DNA from 2 places in the Priestia sp. D3YE.R1 genome. Region 1 is predicted to be linked to the other one. Evidence: riboswitches for the same ligand, from Rfam matches in the RefSeq annotation. Region 1 holds a riboswitch; the other holds the start of a gene.
What was found. Region 1 has a riboswitch for cyclic di-AMP ahead of ACOZIR_RS05015 (potassium channel family protein). Riboswitches for the same ligand answer to the same signal wherever they lie in the genome.
Positions count from the first base shown of each region.

Region 2: another riboswitch for cyclic di-AMP. It lies ahead of ACOZIR_RS04065 (APC family permease); the one in region 1 lies ahead of ACOZIR_RS05015 (potassium channel family protein).

Region 1 is NZ_JBLTHW010000001.1:994,500-1,003,262, reverse strand. Features, by position in the region: gene ggt (gamma-glutamyltransferase) at 1-156, opposite strand, end outside; gene ACOZIR_RS05035 (tetratricopeptide repeat protein) at 566-1,063, opposite strand; gene ACOZIR_RS05030 (YjcZ family sporulation protein) at 1,237-1,323, shown strand; gene ACOZIR_RS05025 (YjcZ family sporulation protein) at 1,514-1,594, opposite strand; gene ACOZIR_RS05020 (TrkH family potassium uptake protein) at 1,921-3,240, opposite strand; gene ACOZIR_RS05015 (potassium channel family protein) at 3,244-3,903, opposite strand; cyclic di-AMP (ydaO/yuaA leader) riboswitch at 4,028-4,172, opposite strand; gene ACOZIR_RS05010 (carboxymuconolactone decarboxylase family protein) at 4,288-4,746, opposite strand; gene ACOZIR_RS05005 (Lrp/AsnC family transcriptional regulator) at 4,867-5,322, shown strand; gene ACOZIR_RS05000 (peptidyl-prolyl cis-trans isomerase) at 5,780-6,682, opposite strand; gene ACOZIR_RS04995 (S1C family serine protease) at 6,679-7,962, opposite strand; gene ACOZIR_RS04990 (response regulator transcription factor) at 8,185-8,763, shown strand, end outside.
Region 2 is NZ_JBLTHW010000001.1:789,365-798,127, forward strand. Features, by position in the region: gene ACOZIR_RS04045 (aminotransferase class I/II-fold pyridoxal phosphate-dependent enzyme) at 1-370, shown strand, start outside; gene ACOZIR_RS04050 (MerR family transcriptional regulator) at 561-968, shown strand; gene glnA (type I glutamate--ammonia ligase) at 1,052-2,386, shown strand; gene ACOZIR_RS04060 (N-acetylmuramoyl-L-alanine amidase) at 3,114-4,220, shown strand; cyclic di-AMP (ydaO/yuaA leader) riboswitch at 4,412-4,554, shown strand; gene ACOZIR_RS04065 (APC family permease) at 4,717-6,543, shown strand; gene ACOZIR_RS04070 (cation diffusion facilitator family transporter) at 6,653-7,630, shown strand; partial or broken gene ACOZIR_RS04075 (glycosyltransferase) at 7,669-8,313, opposite strand; gene ACOZIR_RS04080 (hypothetical protein) at 8,421-8,763, opposite strand, start outside.

The sequences.
Region 1 (8,763 bases):
CCCCGCTTCAGCAGCCAGCGGGTGAGATGCCGCTACAATTCCTTGTGTAGCACCCCGTTTCATTGAATGGTCGACACCCGGAACTTCAGCAGCAGCTGGTGTGACAACTAAACATAGACTAAATAACGCAATAGCCAACATCTTCATAACCTTCATCTGGGTCTCCTCCTTCAAATACATTATTTCACATCGCCTGAGACGATGGATTCCCCAAAGAATAAATTGGTTTATTATGATATTTTTTACATATGTGTATAAATAAAAAGCAAAGTAAATCATACCTTTGCTTTTTTAGTTAATCGCATGTTTAACTTTTCTCTCTATTCATTTACAATTATCTATATTTTCTAACAATTTATCCATAGGCTGATAGTTTCTTACTATTTTTGGAATTATGTAGACTGAACGCTCTAATAATGTAGAAAATCTAGCAGTTAAGAAGTCGTTGGACTTACATGCACTTCTTAAAATTTCTATAAATATTCTTATTGTTATATAAAAAGCAATTCTTTATGAAAATCAGCATATGTTTTCTGAAAACCAAAAATAAAACAGGACTTTTGATTCACCGTCCTGTTTGCAGCATGTTTTCGACTTTTTTAATATCCGCGTGAGTAGGATTGATTTTCCGGGCATAAGCGATTTGTTCTTTCGCTTTTTCCATTTCTTTTAATTGAATATAGGTTTTGGCGAGTTCGAGCGGCAGCATAACCCCTTCAAAACCAAGATCTTTTGCCTGCTGCAAGTAAAACAGCGATTTTTCGTAATTACCTCCAAACATAAGCGGAGTTTCCCGGTATTTTATTCCTCGAACGAAGTGCGCCAAGCTTGAAGATGGATTTAATGTTAATGCCTGATGAAGAGCTCTGTCCATTTCTAAGTTCAATACCATTTTTTCAAAAATAATGGATTCTTCGATTTGCTTTGCTAAACAAACCGCTAAGTAACAGTACAAATCAGACGCTTGAGGTTTTTTCTTCATTTCTTGTTGAATTTCGCGTTTGATCTCTTTCCACTTTCCCTCTTCTAGCTGATTCATGACGTATTGTGCATGTATTCCCACCTGTTTGTCCTCCTTTTCCTCTTTATCATAAAGGATTTCTGCACAAATGAAAAAAGTAAGTGTTCTTCATTCTTCACAAAAAACGTTACCCTTAAAAAATAGGCAAATTTCTCAATCACTTAACCCAATTAGTACATAGGATATAGAGACTTTTATTAAAGGAGGTTACACATATGGGCGCAAAAGGCGGTTTTGGTTTTTCATTTATCGTTGTTTTATTTATTCTATTAGTAATCGTAGGGTGTTCTTGCTACTACTAATTTCTAGAGAGGATGAACATCATTCGTCCTCTCCTATTTCAAAAAAAAACCATGCTTTCGCATGGCTACATACCGATTAGATGAATGAGTAGAGGAACTCATTGTTCGGCAATATTGAAGAAATTTTTGGTTTTTACTTCCGCCTAGTATGCCCTTTTTGACGGGGGCTATGCGCAAATAAAGTTAACGTTTAAAAGCGAAAGCAAGACGCACCTACAATAACAAGTAAAACAAATAACACAACGATTAACGCAAAATTTTGTTTTCCCACGTACCATCCCTCACTTCCTGTTATCTGCTTTTAGTGTATGCAACAGCTTGGCAAAATGTTTAGGACAGGGGTGCGGATTTTTTCAACGTGAAAAATCTTCAAATTTCGCCAAAAAAGTGAATCATATTTTTGATTCTTTCGTTATATATAGTAAGAGATTTTTTTACTATAAAAAAGGGGGACCTTTAATGCGCCGACATTCCAAATTGCCCATTGTTCTTGTCTTTGCCTTCTTTTTATTCATCGCAACTGTTTTGTGCGTAACCTCTTATATGTCTTGAACGTATAAATAATATAAAAAAATCGCCTCATCGAAGGCGATTTTTCTATCCTAGCATTATATCTTCGTTTGGATAACGAACGGCTTCACGCTTTTGCTTAGATAATGAAAACGCAAGCGTTAATGGACCCACTTTTCCTAAAAACATGATAAAGATAATAATCACGCGTCCAAAGTACGAAAGTTCAGGAGTCGCTCCCATCGATAAACCTACTGTTCCAAACGCAGAAACAACTTCAAACATAATTTTTACAAACGGCAGGTTTTCCGAAATATTCAACAGGAAGATGGCTCCAAACACAAATATAATTGAAATCATCGTAATGGCTAGGGCCTTAAACACATGAAGAGGAAGAAGACGTCTCTTTAGCAGCACAATATCTTCCCTGCTTCGTAAAAATGCCCATACAGAAAAGACAATCACCACAAACGTCGTGAGTTTGATACCGCCTCCTGTTGACGCACTTCCTGCACCAATGAACATTAACAAAACCATTAAAAAGACCGTTGCGTCATGCAGGTGAGCTAAATCAATCGTATTAAAGCCAGCGGTTCTTGTTGTTACCGCTTGAAAATAAGAAGCCCATACTTTGTCTCCTAATGATAAATTTCCGAGCGTATGCGAATTGCCGTACTCTAAGAAAAAAATAAAAAGCATGGCAATCACGTTAATGGCGAACGTGCTGATAATCATAATTTTTGAATGCAGCGTTAGTTTTTTATACGATTTTTTCACCCACATATCAGCAAGGACGGTAAAGCCTAACCCACCAATAATGAACAAAAAAGAAATCGTTATGTTAATAATAGGATCTCCTACATACTGAACTAAGTTATCAGACAGTAGTCCAAACCCTGCGTTATTAAAAGCCGAAATCGAATGAAACAAGCTAAAGAACAGCCCCTTAGACCATCCGAATTCCGGAACCCAGCGTATCGCTAAAAAAATAAGTGCAGCAAACTCAATTAAAAATGAAAAGATGAATAACCTTTTAACTAGCAGCACAACTCCACCGACGCTCGTCTGATTTAATGCCTGCTGAACGAGCATACGCTCTTTAAATCCAATTTTTTTACCTAGCATCATAAAAATCAGCACGGCAAATGACATAATGCCAAGACCGCCTATTTGAATTAACAGCATAATAATCGTTTGACCGATGACGGTAAAACGCGTGCCTGTATCTACGACGGCTAAACCGGTTACTGTCATAGCGGAAGTAGACGTAAAAAGGGCGTCTACCCACCGAATTGGCTCGGTGGCAGAAAAAGGCATCATCAATAGAAGAGCACCGATAATAATTCCTCCGCCAAAAATGGAGACAAGCAGCTGCGGAGGGGTGAGTTTAATGATTTGTTTTTTCATAAGTTAAACTCCTTCTTCTTCAAAACGGTTCAAATCGCGATTATGTCCGATGACAATAAGCATATCTCCTTGTTCAATTATTTCATGCGCGGTAGGCGAAATCACCATTTCCCCGTCTTTTCGCTGAAAGCCGATAATATTGCAGCCGTACTTGGCACGGATATTTAAATCAAACAGCGTTTTATTATGAAGTTTCTTAGAGGCGACAATTTCGACAATACTATAATCCTTTGACAGTTCAATGTAATCAATGATTTTTTCTGACACCACGTGATGAGCAATCCGCTTAGCAATGTCGCGCTCAGGGTGAATGACTTTGTCCGCTCCTATTTTCTCCAGCACTTTTTGATGATACATATTCACCGCTTTTACCCATACTTGCTTAACGCCCATATCTTTTAAAAGCATTGTTGCCAGCACGCTTGCTTCGATATCATCCCCAAACGAAATAAGAGCATGATCAACATTGCGGATACCTAGCCCTTTTAAGCTAGCTTCATCAATTGCGTTCGCCTGCACAACATATGTAGCTGAGTTGCTATATTTCTTTACTACCTCCTGATTGCGGTCAATAGCGAGCACATCCACATCCAGATTAGCAAACTCTTCAACCAAACTTCCTCCAAAACGACCTAATCCCAATACAGCAAACTGTTTTTTCATAATGTATTTATTCCTTTCTTCAACTGCTGTGTGTTCTCTTAGCTTATACTTTTTCTAAAAAATTACATCTTTTTCTTAAAAAAAGCGCAAAAAAACACAGGAAGGCTCCTGTGTTTTTTCACACTCTTCCCCCTCAAAACGCTTGCGAAGTTAGCTGTCGGGTTCGGGTTTTAAGAGTAACCCTACCTTTTTAAGGATTCACCCCAGAGCACAATATGTGCGTAAATAATGGGTCCTCCGCTCCGTAATGGATTAAGCGATTTTTATTCAAATGTCTATGTTCTATTTTTTAGAATAATTGATTCGATTCATGATACGTTTCACTTCACGAAAGCTATCTTACTCCTGTGGATTTTGTCTGTCAAGATATTTTTAAGGAAGACATTACTTGCGCTGCAAACTGCAAAAATCATATAAATCTAAACTGACAATCAGTTTATGAAATTGATCAAACAAATTAATAACAGCCAAAAGCTCTAACAGCTGCGTATCACTGTAAAATTTCTTTAATTGATTCATATCAGCATCCGTCAAATCCCTTGGACGCACCCGGTATACATCAATAAATCGAAACAGCAGTCGATCTTTTTCTTCAATTTCTTCTTCTCTTAATACTTTTTGATTAAGCGTCTCATCACCTACATATGACATGCTCATACACGTCTCACAGCCATTCACACCTGCTAGATAAAGCCTGATTTTTTCCTTTGTCTCTCTTTTTACTATATCGCTGTTCCAAAGCTTGTCGTATAGCTCATCATACAACCTTTTTACATGCGGAATTAAATTTAGTGCTTTTTCAAAATTTGTTCCCTCTTCGTTTGTTAACAAAACTCTTGCCATTTTTTACTCACTCCTTTTTAATTATTATAGTAAGAAAAATAGAAATTTTAGATAACATATAAAACATATTATCTTCTGTTACTAATCAAATGAAACGTTAATAAGAAAGAAGGTTTCCAATTGAAAATTGATGAAATTGATTTATCGATTTTGCAGGCGCTGCAGCAAAACAGCCGTCTTTCCTTAAGAGAGCTAGGAAAACAAATTAACCTGTCTCCTCCTTCAGTGGCAGAGCGAGTAAGACAGCTAGAGAGCTTTGGTGTTATAAAAGGATATACAATCGATATTGATTATGAAAAGCTGCAGTTGCCCGTGTCTTGTTTTATTGAAGTAACCATGAAAAACGGAGAGCACGAGCGTTTTAAACGATTTATTTCTCAGTATCCGTATGCTTTATTCTGTGAACGCATCGCCGGGCAAGCCTGCTTTATTACAAAGCTTCAGCTTCCTCACCTGCACGTACTCGAACAATTTATTAATGAAATTACACCTTATGCCAAAACGATTTCACACATCGCCCTTTCCCATGTAGAGATGTCTTCTGCATTATTGAGTCATTTAAAAGATGAAAAGTGATTGAAACGTAATGAAAGCAGTCTACTCTAAAAGCAAACAATAGGATAAATATGCTCGTATGAATCACTTTTGACACCGCTGTTGATTTCCGTACCAGGCTTCGCTTTCCGCTTTTCCCGCAGGAGTCTTCACCTTGCCCTCCAATCAACAGCTAGAAGCAACTAAATAGATGAAACATACGTTCACCATACTAACGAAAAAATCCGAACGATTCATCGTTCGGATTTTCTTTCTACTAAACTACTTTTGTCCCAGCCTCTTTTATTCGTCCAACAGCATAAAAAATAACCCTCCAAAGCTGGAGGGTATAAATTTTCCGAATAATGAAAGTTTTACAACTTCATTTTATCAGGTGCCGACATTTCTGTCTACTTAAAAATGTAAAAGAGCTCTCTATTAATAGAAAGCTCTTTTACCTGCTTGTTTTTTGAAAACAATCAATCTATATAAAAGGGAACTACCTAAGGTTGAAAGTCACGTGAAACCTTGGCAGTTCATCCTGGATATACCGGTTGATATGATTCAAAACAAGTTCTTTCATCATTTCTTCTTTGACTTCTGATTCCGTTTTTTTATCTTTTTGTTTTAAAATAAGAATATAATAGACTTTACCCATTTTAATAGGCTCACTACTCTCTCCGATGTGCTGTTTTTTTAAAACATCTATAAAAGAGGGAGATAGACTTGAAAGCTTTAGATTATCATCATTCTCTATTGTGCTGATTGTCTGAACATCAGCATATTTTTTTTGAACGTCTTGAACCGATGTTACCTTTTTCAGTTCAGCCGCAACGACATCGGCATCATGTAAAGTCGGGAAAGCCAGCCGCGTAAAAGATACGCGTGTTAGATCGTTTTCAATACGTTTATAGTAAGCAGTTAGTTCATCAGACGTAATTTGTTTACGGAAATATTCTTCTAATTTAAATTGATTCGTTAGCTGGCTGGTTACATCACTAGAACGAATATTTAACACTTCATAACCTTGTTTTCTTGTATCCAGGTCATATGAGCGTTTAATTTGCTTCCACATATCCTCGACTTGTTTTTGTACTTTATCACTCGTCTTTGGATGCGAAATTAAGATTTTTTGCATAACAAGCTGCCGCAATAACTCTTTGCGGTAGCTTGTATCATTTAGCGGGGCATCTGGATTTAAGAACCCTTCAACGGCTAAAAAACGGTTGAATTCTGCTCCTGTCACCTTGCCTCCCTCATACGCTGCCACTCCTTTGGCAGAAGATAGCTGACTAATTTCTACAGAAGGAAACATCGTGTTTGAATGCTTCTCTCCGCATCCTGCCAAAAATCCGAACGCTGTTAATACTGCTAGCAGCAGCTTTAACGGTGTTGAACTCATCCATTGTTATCCTGCTGTGCTGAAAGCTTCAGAGAAATGGTTTGTTTTTTTCCATTTCGGTACACGTCTAATTTTACAGTGTCTCCTACTTTGCGTTTTGTATATAGATATTGACGTAAATCACTGGATGTTTTGACTTCATTTCCATCGATGGCAACAATCACGTCTTTTGATTGTAAACCTGCATCAGAAGCAGAAGAGAACGGTTCAACCGTCGTTACGACAACTCCTTCAGACGTATCGCTTGTTAGGCCTAGCTGATCTTGTTTTGTTGCAGCTGAAAGCTGACCTACATCTTGAAGACCTACCCCCATATACGGACGCGTTATTTTTCCGTTTTTCATCAGCTGTTCAATCGTCGGCTGCACTTCATCACTTGGAAGAGCAAAGCCAATGCCTTCTACATTGTCTTCTGAAATTTTCATACTGTTGATACCAACTACTTCACCGGAAGAATTGATCAAGGCACCGCCGCTGTTTCCTGGATTAATCGCCGCATCCGTTTGAATTGCGTCTACGTTCCAATTCTCTGAAATAGGGACAGAGCGTTTTGCTGCGCTCACGATACCTTGTGTGACCGTACGAGAAAATTGTTCACCAAGAGGGTTACCGATTGCAAGAACCGTTTCACCCGCCACTAAATCTGATGATTTTCCGAACTTCGCCACTTGTTCAACATTTTTATCGGACATTTCAAGCACCGCTAAATCCGTTAGCGCATCAGCTCCGACAATTTTAGCTTTTTCTTTTTGCCCATTTGAAAGTGACACTTCTACTTCGCTTGCGCCGTCAATAACGTGGTTATTGGTCACAACGTATGCTTTTCCATTTTCTTTTTTGAAAATAACACCGGAACCCGTTCCTGCTTCTTGCGTTTGAGTATCTCCAGAAAATGGATTTGTTTGCTGCTGGATATTGTTCACGCCTACAACAGCGGCTGATACTTTATTTACAACTGAAACAAGATCTGACTGATTCACGGTTGTGCTTACTGTTCGAGGCGTTGTGCTCGTTGTTGTTGCGGTCTGAGTCTGCGTTGTTTGATTCGTTTGATTCGCTGTTTGCGTATCCGCTGAATCCATTAACCCTAGCTGCGGAGCGCCGTATAGCACAATTCCTCCCCCTAGTACTGCTCCGGCGATGGAAGATGCGATCACTGGAAATAAGCGTCTTTTTGGAGGCTGTGACGACGATGAAGGCTGATACTGATCATAGCGCTGCTGGCGATTTTCATATTCTTCTTTTCGTTCTTCCTCTCTTTCATAATCACGTGGATCCATGAAAAACACTCCTTTTAACGTAGCAAATTTTATGTTATCTATACTATAAAATAAAAGTTTGGGATAAGTATCAAAACAATATGTGAAATTGTGAAAAATTTCTTTATAACAGCAAACACGTAGTATAATAGCGGGTACATAGACCTTTAAAGAAACGCCCATAGATGGCGTAATGTGCTTCATTTACCTTAATTTTCATATATTCAGAGGAAGGTGTCAAATTTGAGCTTTACACTATATTTAGTAGAGGATGAACAAAATTTAAACGAAGTTTTAACCCTTTACCTTCAAAAAGAAGGCTGGGACGTTCGCTCATTTTTTAACGGCACGGACGCAAAAGAAATGATTGCAGCTCCTCCGCATCTGTGGATTTTAGATATTATGCTGCCTGACATTGACGGGTATCAGCTTATTCGCGAAATCAAGCAGCAAACGCCACAGGTGCCTGTTATTTTCATTTCAGCACGCGATGCCGATATTGACCGAGTTCTTGGACTTGAAATGGGCAGCGACGACTATTTATCAAAACCTTTTTTGCCGCGTGAACTAGTTATTCGAGCAAACAAACTGCTAAACCTCGTATATGGTTCCAATCAAAAGAAAACCGATACCATTACGCTGACTCCTTATGAAATCGATTTACATACGCGTACAGTCAGTGAAAATGGAAAACCGATTGATTTGACGTCTAAAGAATTTGATTTTCTTGTCACTATCTCAAAAGACCTTGGACAGGCTTTTTCACGGGAGCAGCTGCTGAATCTCATTTGGGGAGAAGATTATTTCGGCACAGACCGAGTG
Region 2 (8,763 bases), 210 kb from region 1:
TTTCTCATCCGCTATGTTTGAAGAGCTAGGGATGCAAAGCGAGCCGAAGTGGGACAGTGAACGAACAGATTTAATCCAATCCGTTCAGTTCGATGACCGCGATAAAATGGTTGCTTTTTGTCAGGCAATTCAATTCGCTTCGCCAATTAATTCACACGTAACGGCGTATCCTGCTTATATGCCAGGCTATGAAGATGATGTGATTATGGCGGCAGGAACGTTTATACAAGGAGCAAGCCTCGAGCTGACGGCAGATGGACCTATCAGGCCTCCGTATATCGCTTACGTGCAGGGCGGGTTAACGTATGCTCACGTAAAAGTAGCAATATGCATGGCAGTAGATCAAATGCTAACGAAAGAACTTTTATAACATATAAGATAGAAAGACTATTTTCTCCCCGCTAAGAAAGAAAAGATAGGCTTATAAAAATAAACGAAGGGCTATTTATTTGTATAGAAGAAATGTTCAGAAAAATTTATGTTAGAATTACTAACATTCGGTTGACAGGTGAACTAACATAGCATACAATGTAAATAGTTAATCCAAAGGAGGAACTGAAATGAGTGACAACATTCGAAGAAATACGCCACTTTTCCCAATTGGAATTGTGATGCAGTTAACTGAGTTGTCGGCTCGCCAAATTCGCTACTATGAAGAACATGAATTAGTTGCACCAGTAAGAACAGAGGGAAATCGACGACTATTCTCATTTAACGATGTTGATAAGCTGCTTGAAATCCGTGATCTGATTGAACAAGGTGTAAACTTAGCAGGTGTAAAACAGCTGTTTCATCTTCAAAAGGAGCAAAAAGGGCATAAGCAAGAAGAAAAAGTTGTGGCAGCAACAGCAAAGCCAGAATTAACGGACGATGAATTACGAAAAATGCTTCGTGCAGAACTTATGCAAGCAGGCCGTTTTAATCGAGCAACTTTAAATCAAGGAGATATGTCCAGGTTCTTTCATTAATAAAGTTATCAATATTTATACCGTTCGTATGTGAGTGGTATAGATTATAAATATTATATAGAGATTTAGGGGAGGATCACACGATGGCAAAGTACACAAAAGAAGATATTTTCCGCAAAGTTCAAGAAGAGAATGTAAAGTATATTCGTCTTCAGTTCACTGACATTTTAGGAACAATTAAAAACGTTGAAATTCCAGTAAGTCAACTAGAAAAAGCGTTAGACAACAAAATGATGTTTGACGGTTCTTCTATTGAAGGGTTTGTACGTATTGAAGAATCAGATATGTACCTATTCCCGGACATTGATACATTTGTTATTTTCCCTTGGACATCTGAAAAAGGTAAAGTAGCACGTTTTATTTGTGACATCTACAATGCAGATAGAACTCCGTTTGATGGCGATCCACGTAATAACTTAAAACGTGTGTTAAAAGAGATGGAAGAGTTAGGATTTACTGATTTTAACCTTGGACCTGAGCCAGAGTTCTTCTTATTCAAATTAGACGAAAAAGGCGAACCTACATTAGAATTAAATGATAAAGGTGGCTACTTCGACTTAGCGCCAACTGACCTTGGTGAAAACTGCCGTCGTGACATCGTATTAGAGCTTGAAGAAATGGGCTTTGAAATTGAAGCATCTCACCATGAGGTAGCTCCTGGACAACACGAGATTGACTTCAAATATGCTGCTGCATTAAAAGCTTGTGATGATATCCAAACGTTCAAACTTGTTGTAAAAACAATTGCACGTAAACATGGCTTACATGCTACATTTATGCCAAAACCATTATTTGGTGTGAATGGTTCAGGTATGCACTGTAACGTTTCATTATTTAAAGATGGCCAAAACGCATTTTATGATGAAAACGGTAATCTAGAGCTAAGTGATACTGCTCGTCAATTTATCGCAGGTATCATCAAGCACGCACACAGCTTTACAGCAGTAACAAATCCTACTGTAAACTCTTACAAGCGTCTAGTGCCTGGATATGAGGCTCCTTGTTATGTTGCATGGTCTGCTCGCAACCGTAGCCCATTAATCCGTATCCCAGCTTCTCGCGGCGTAGGAACTCGTGTTGAGGTACGTAGCGTAGACCCAGCTGCTAACCCATATTTAGCAATGGCTGTTCTATTAAAAGCTGGTTTAGATGGAATCAAGAATAACCTTGAAGCTCCAAAACCTATCGATCGTAATATCTATGTAATGACAAAAGAAGAGCGTGTTGAAGAAGGTATCGTAGATTTACCTGCAACATTAGCTCAAGCTTTAGATAGCTTCCAATCAAACGAAGTTATGGTTTCTGCATTAGGTGAACACTTAGCAGAACACTTCGTTGAAGCGAAAGAAATTGAATGGGATATGTTCCGTACACAAGTTCATCCTTGGGAACGTGACCAATACATGAGCCAATATTAATTCCTAAAAATCCGAGAGATCGTTTATACGTTCTCTCGGACTTTTTTGTTTTTCAAAATGAATAACATTGCGCATATTAAATATCGAACTAAGCTGTTTATAAAATAAGTATGCTGCCTGTCGTACAATTTACGGGAGGCTTTTTATTGTCTTGTTATATATAGGAAAGAATTTGGTTATATGAATTAAAAAGGATAAGCTTTTTGTCTCATTGAATCTATATGTAAAAGTAGTGTATAACAGATAGAGAGATTGTTTATGTGTTCACTCTGCACTTCAGTATAACTTCAGAGAATTTTCAGCCAGTCGTAGTGTCATTAGAAAATACTGTTGGAGAGGAATGGAATGAAAATGCAAGAAGGAAATTTTTTCAAAGGTTTAGTAATAGGCATATTAATAAGCATTCCAATTTGGATTATTCTCATTGTTATAGGCGTTCTGCTTTTTAAATAAGCCTGTTCTCATAATAGAATAGACAAAACTTTCCTTTTAGTGTATACTTTAAATGAAAATGATAATTATTATCATTTAATCAACGAATCAACACTCTGCATATAGCTGTCACTCCTTGAGAGCTATCCCTATTTAATATTCTGTCTACAACGCAGAATAAACCGTTGCCTTTGAGTAGCGGTTCTTTTTTTTAGTAATTTTCTACTTAGTAGGCTAGTATACGTAGCACTTTTTTCCCTCGTGCATATGTTAACAATAAGGAGGGACAAGTAATATGAAAAAAATCTATCTTGATGCAGGACATGGTGGGGCAGATGCAGGAGCAGTTGGGGCGAACGGACTATATGAAAAAAACTTAGTGTTAAAAATTCAACAATATTTAATAAGCTATTTAAATAGCATGTACAGTGATTTTACGATTAAAACCTCTCGTACCACAGATGTTTTTTTATCGTTATCTCAGCGAGCTTCTCAAGCTAATTCGTGGGGCGCAGATGCATTTATGTCTATTCACGTAAATGCCGGTGGAGGAACAGGATACGAAGATTATGTTTATAGAAGCGCTAGCAATGCCAGTAAAACGTTTCAATCGATTGTGCACGGTCAAGTACAGCCAACGCTGCTGTCGTATAATCATCCGAATCGCGGACGAAAATCAGCCAATTATGCGGTGCTTCGCTTAACAAATATGCCTGCAGTACTCACTGAAATAGCTTTTATTGATAGGAGCGCCGATGCAGCACTTCTTCAAAATGAAGCTTTTTTAAAAAGTATGGGTGAATCGTATGCTAAAGGAATTGCCGTATATTTAAATTTACCTCGGCGTGCAGTTCCAAATCCATCACCACCTCCAACACCGACACCGACACCAAATCCATCACCTTCTGAACCAGGTACAAAAACGTATACGATCAAGCAAGGAGATACACTGTACAGTATTGCACAGAAGTACGGAATAACAGTACAAGTGCTGCAAGAAGCAAATAAAGGGCTTTCTGATCCTTTAACCCTACAGGTTGGAAAAACAATTGTTATTCCTTCAGGAACTTCACCAACACCAACACCAACACCAACACCAACACCAACACCAACACCAACACCAACACCAACACCAACACCAACACCAACACCACCTTCGGAACAATATCCACTTCCAAATGGAATTTTAAAACAAGGTGATTCTGGAGAAGCCGTGAAACAGCTTCAAAGAGCATTAAACGCGGTTAATTTTAAAGTAGGGTCTGTAGACGGAATATACGGAGTACAAACGAAAGATGCAGTCAGACGTTTTCAACTTGTGTATCTTCCTTATGATGTAGATGGCATTTATGGTCCTCAAACGAAAAGCAAGCTAGCAGCCGTTTTAAAAGCAAAAAGTTAAAGCGAGAAGGTCTTCTGTAAGCAGGCAGAAGGCCTTTTGTTTTCCTCTTAAAAGCGCCTTAAGCACTATTTTCTGGTTTACGTAAAATAATGCTTTACAAACCATTTGTACGGGAGTATATTATCTAAGAACAAAAGATAGTTATGAAAGAAACATGTTATCAATCATACTCTTTAACCGAAAATTATATTGACCTGTTATCGCTTAATTCGTCAGAAGTGGGGGACCCAAATTTGTGCATTGTCACTTGGGGTGAATCCTTTTTTTAAAAGGTAGGGCTACTCTCATAGCCCGAATCCGACAGCTAACCCCATAAGCGTTTTGGAGAGGAGGTTTAAGCTGTGTAAAAACGCTGAGAACCCTTAGTGTTTTTTTTGTGCGTTTTTTTAACATAAAAAGGTATTTTTTAGGGATAATATCACTTATTCGTGAACTTGTAACGGAGCTTAGCAATGAACAGTAAATAGTAGCTAAGCAATCATCGGAGGGAAATTACGTGAACTATTCAGTTCTCAAAAGATTATTGATTGGAAAGCCGCTCAAAACAAAAGAGTTAGGCGATCAAAAGCTTAGTAAGCTTAAAGCACTGGCTATTTTATCATCAGATGCCTTATCTTCAGTGGCTTATGGAACAGAACAAATTTTGATTGTACTTGCAACAGTCGGTGTCCTTGCGTATTGGTATTCAATTCCAATTGCAATTGGGGTATTGGTGCTGCTGACGGCTTTAATTCTTTCATATCGTCAAATTATTTATGCGTATCCGCAAGGCGGAGGAGCTTATATTGTTTCGAAAACCAATTTAGGAGAAAATCCTGGGCTTATCGCTGGGGGATCACTGTTAGTAGATTATATTTTAACAGTTGCCGTGAGTGTTTCAGCAGGAACCGATGCTTTAACTTCGGCTTTTCCAACGCTGCATCATTATAATGTAGTAATTGCGTGTTTGCTGGTGATTTTTATTACCATCTTAAATTTACGAGGTGTAACAGAATCCGCTTCTGTATTAGCTTATCCGGTTTATTTATTTGTTATTGCTCTTATTTTGTTAATAGCGGTGGGCTTCTTCAAAATAGTGACAGGTCAAGTTTCACCTGAGCTTCATACATCTCTCGGTACAGTGGTGCCAGGTATTAGTTTGTTTTTATTATTAAAAGCTTTTTCGTCAGGCTGTTCGGCATTGACTGGTGTAGAAGCTATTTCAAATGCAGTGCCTAACTTTAAAGATCCAGGTGCAAAAAATGCTGTTCATACATTAATGCTGATGGGCGGTATTTTAGCCGTTTTATTTTCCGGCATCACGTTTTTAGCTTACTGGCTTGGCATTTCTCCAAAAGCAGATGAAACGGTTGTATCACAAATTGCATCGAGTGTGTTTGGACGAAATGGATTTTATTATTTTATTCAAGGCACCACAGCTCTGATTTTAGTGCTAGCGGCGAATACAGGTTTTTCAGCTTTCCCTTTGCTTGCTGTAAACTTATCGTCTGATAAATACATGCCAAGAATGTTTCAAATTCGCGGCGATCGACTAGGCTATTCAAATGGAATTGTGACCCTTGGAATTGCTTCTATTGTCTTACTGGTAGCTTTTAAAGGAGCGACGGAGCAATTAATTCCTCTTTATGCAGTCGGGGTGTTTATTCCATTTACGCTTTCTCAAACAGGCATGATTGTCAAATGGCTTAGAGAAAAGCCGGCCGGATGGCAAGGAAAGCTAATTATTAACTTAATTGGTGCACTCATTACATTAACGGTGTTAATTATTTTGTTTACAACGAAGTTTTCACAAGTGTGGTCCGTTCTCGTTTTCTTACCGGTTATCGTTTATATTTTTCATCGCATTCATACGCATTATGAAGCGGTAGGAGAGCAGCTCCGCATTAAGCAGGGAGAAAAGATTGGAAAGCTTGAAGGAAGTGTGGTCATTGTTCCTGTAGCAGGAATGACAAAAGTAGTAGAAAATTCATTAAATTATGCGAGAACGATTGGCGATACCGTTATTGCAGTGCACGTGGCTTTTGATCGAGAAAGCGAAAAGAGAATGGAAGAGAAGTGGGAAAAGTGGCAGCCTGATATTCGTATTGTTACGTTTCATTCTCAATACCGCAGTCTTGTGCGGCCGCTGTTTCGATTCATTGATATGGCTGAGGAAAAAGCACGGGAAAATAATATGGCTATTACGGTCGTTATTCCGCAGTTCATCACGAAAAAAAGTTGGCAAAACATCCTTCACAATCAGTCCAGTCTGCTGTTAAAAGCACATTTGCTTTACCGTAAAAATGTAATTGTTACAACTGTACCGTATCGTTTTAAAAAATAATGAAACATGATTAAAAACCTCCAACTTCTATATTGGAGGTTTTTAATTTTTAATTTCACATACACTAACCATAATTGAATCTCATCAAAGGCACAAACGGAGGGATTGCATGAGTGAATTAATTAAGTTATTGCGAAAAGGAAATAAATCGGCCATGATGGCCGCTGTAGTTAATACCATTATATCCATTATTAAAGGAATTGCTTTTGCTTTAACGGGAAATGTAGCGATGTTTGCTGAAACGATGCACAGCTTAGGAGATGCAGCTAATCAGTTTTTTGTCTTTATAGGTTCGGCATTAAGTAAAAAAGCCCCGACCAAACGATTTCCAAACGGCTTCGGACGATTGGTTAATCTTGTTCTATTAGGAGCTGTTCTTGTAGTAGGAATTATGGCGTTTGAAACGATTAAAGAAGGATATCATCACATTCTCCATCCGAAGAAGTCTTCAGGCTTTATTTTAAATATTGCAGTACTTGGCATCTCGGTATTGCTTGAGATGTTTGTCCTATTTAAGGCAATGAAAGAAATTTTGCACGATGTTGGGATGGATACCGCAGAGGTCAATGTTTTTACACAAAGCTTTGTTCATTTAAGGAAAGCAAAGCCAGCAACTAAGCTGGTCTTTATGGAAGATCTAGTAGCTACTGGAGGAGGCGTATTGGCACTAATTGCGGTTTTTATTTCACGATTTACACCTTTTCACCAAGCTGAAGGAATTGCTTCTATTTTAATTGGGTTTATGATGTTTTTTGTAGTAGGACGAGTGTTTTTAGATAACGCTGCTGGAGCGCTTGGGGAAGCAGATAAAGAAATGGAAATGAAAATTGGCGCGATTGTCATGCAAGATGTACAAGTGCGTGATATTCAAACATTAATGGTGATGAAAGAAGGAGAAGAGCTTCACGTTGAATTAAAAGTAGAAATTGATCCTTCTTTAACAGTGGCAGAAGCTGATGATATTAAAGATCGGCTGGAAAATCGTATTTTACAGGAAAAAGGAGTAACGGATGTTATTATTGAATTTGATGAAGATGATGGAATTCCGGACTGGGTGCCAAGTGATTTACAGCTTCAAAAAGAATAAAAACAAGGAAGAAAACAGCTGTTTTCTTCCTTGTTTTTTTAGCTATATACTTTTTCACGTACGTTTTGGGAATCTGTTGAAGCTTTAGAGAAGTTAATGGTTTCACGTACAACGTAAATAGGTCTATTTTTACTTTCATCGTAAATTCTTGCGATATATTGTCCGACTAGACCTAAACCAAGTAGCTGAATACCGCTAAAGAAGGTGATAGCTACCATAATAGAAGTCCAGCCAGGCTGGATATTTTCACCTATTAGCCAAACAACAATGGAATAACTTAAAACTAGAAGTGATACAAAAACCGATAACAGGCCAATAACCATTACTAAACGTAAAGGTTTCGTTGAAAACCCAATAATTCCATCTGAAGCAAACTTGATCATCTTTTTTAAAGGATATTTTGTTTCACCAGCAAAGCGCTCATCGCGCTCATATTCTACATATGTTTGCCTGCAGCCAATCCAAGACATCATTCCTCGTACAAAACGATTACGTTCAGTCATTTTTTTGAATACATCCGCTACTTTTCGGTCGATAATACGAAAATCTCCCGTATCTTTCGGGATTTCAATATCGGACATATAATTTAAAAAGCGATAAAAATACTTAGCTGTGGCTAATTTAAAAAAGGTTTCTCCGCTTCGTTTCTTGCGCTTTGCATATACAATTTCATAGCCTTGCTGCAATCCCTACTAGCTTATTTATCCCATTTGTTCGTCTTTAGATTCGCTTGATTTAGTTATGTCTCAATCTCTTCTTTTTATCATGTATTCTCTGATACGAACAGCTTTTATGTTTTAAATCGATCTTTTAATAAATTCCATAGGGAACTCACTCCGAGACTAATGCTGATCAGAATTCCTGATAGGGCTACTATTAAAGCGATATATTCAAAGATAGAAAACTGCTTCATACTATCCCAATTGATGTTTCCCTTTAGTTTGCTAATAACTAAATTCATTCCATAAATACCGGAAAGAACGGTATAAATCGTTAAGATTAATAATAAGTAATTATGACGCTTAGCCGCGATTTTCTCCTGATTTTGATACAAGGTACCAAGGGTTTCTTTGACTTCTTGATAAAGAGAATTGATGTGGAAGATTTTTTTAAAGAGCTCAGAAAACTCTTGA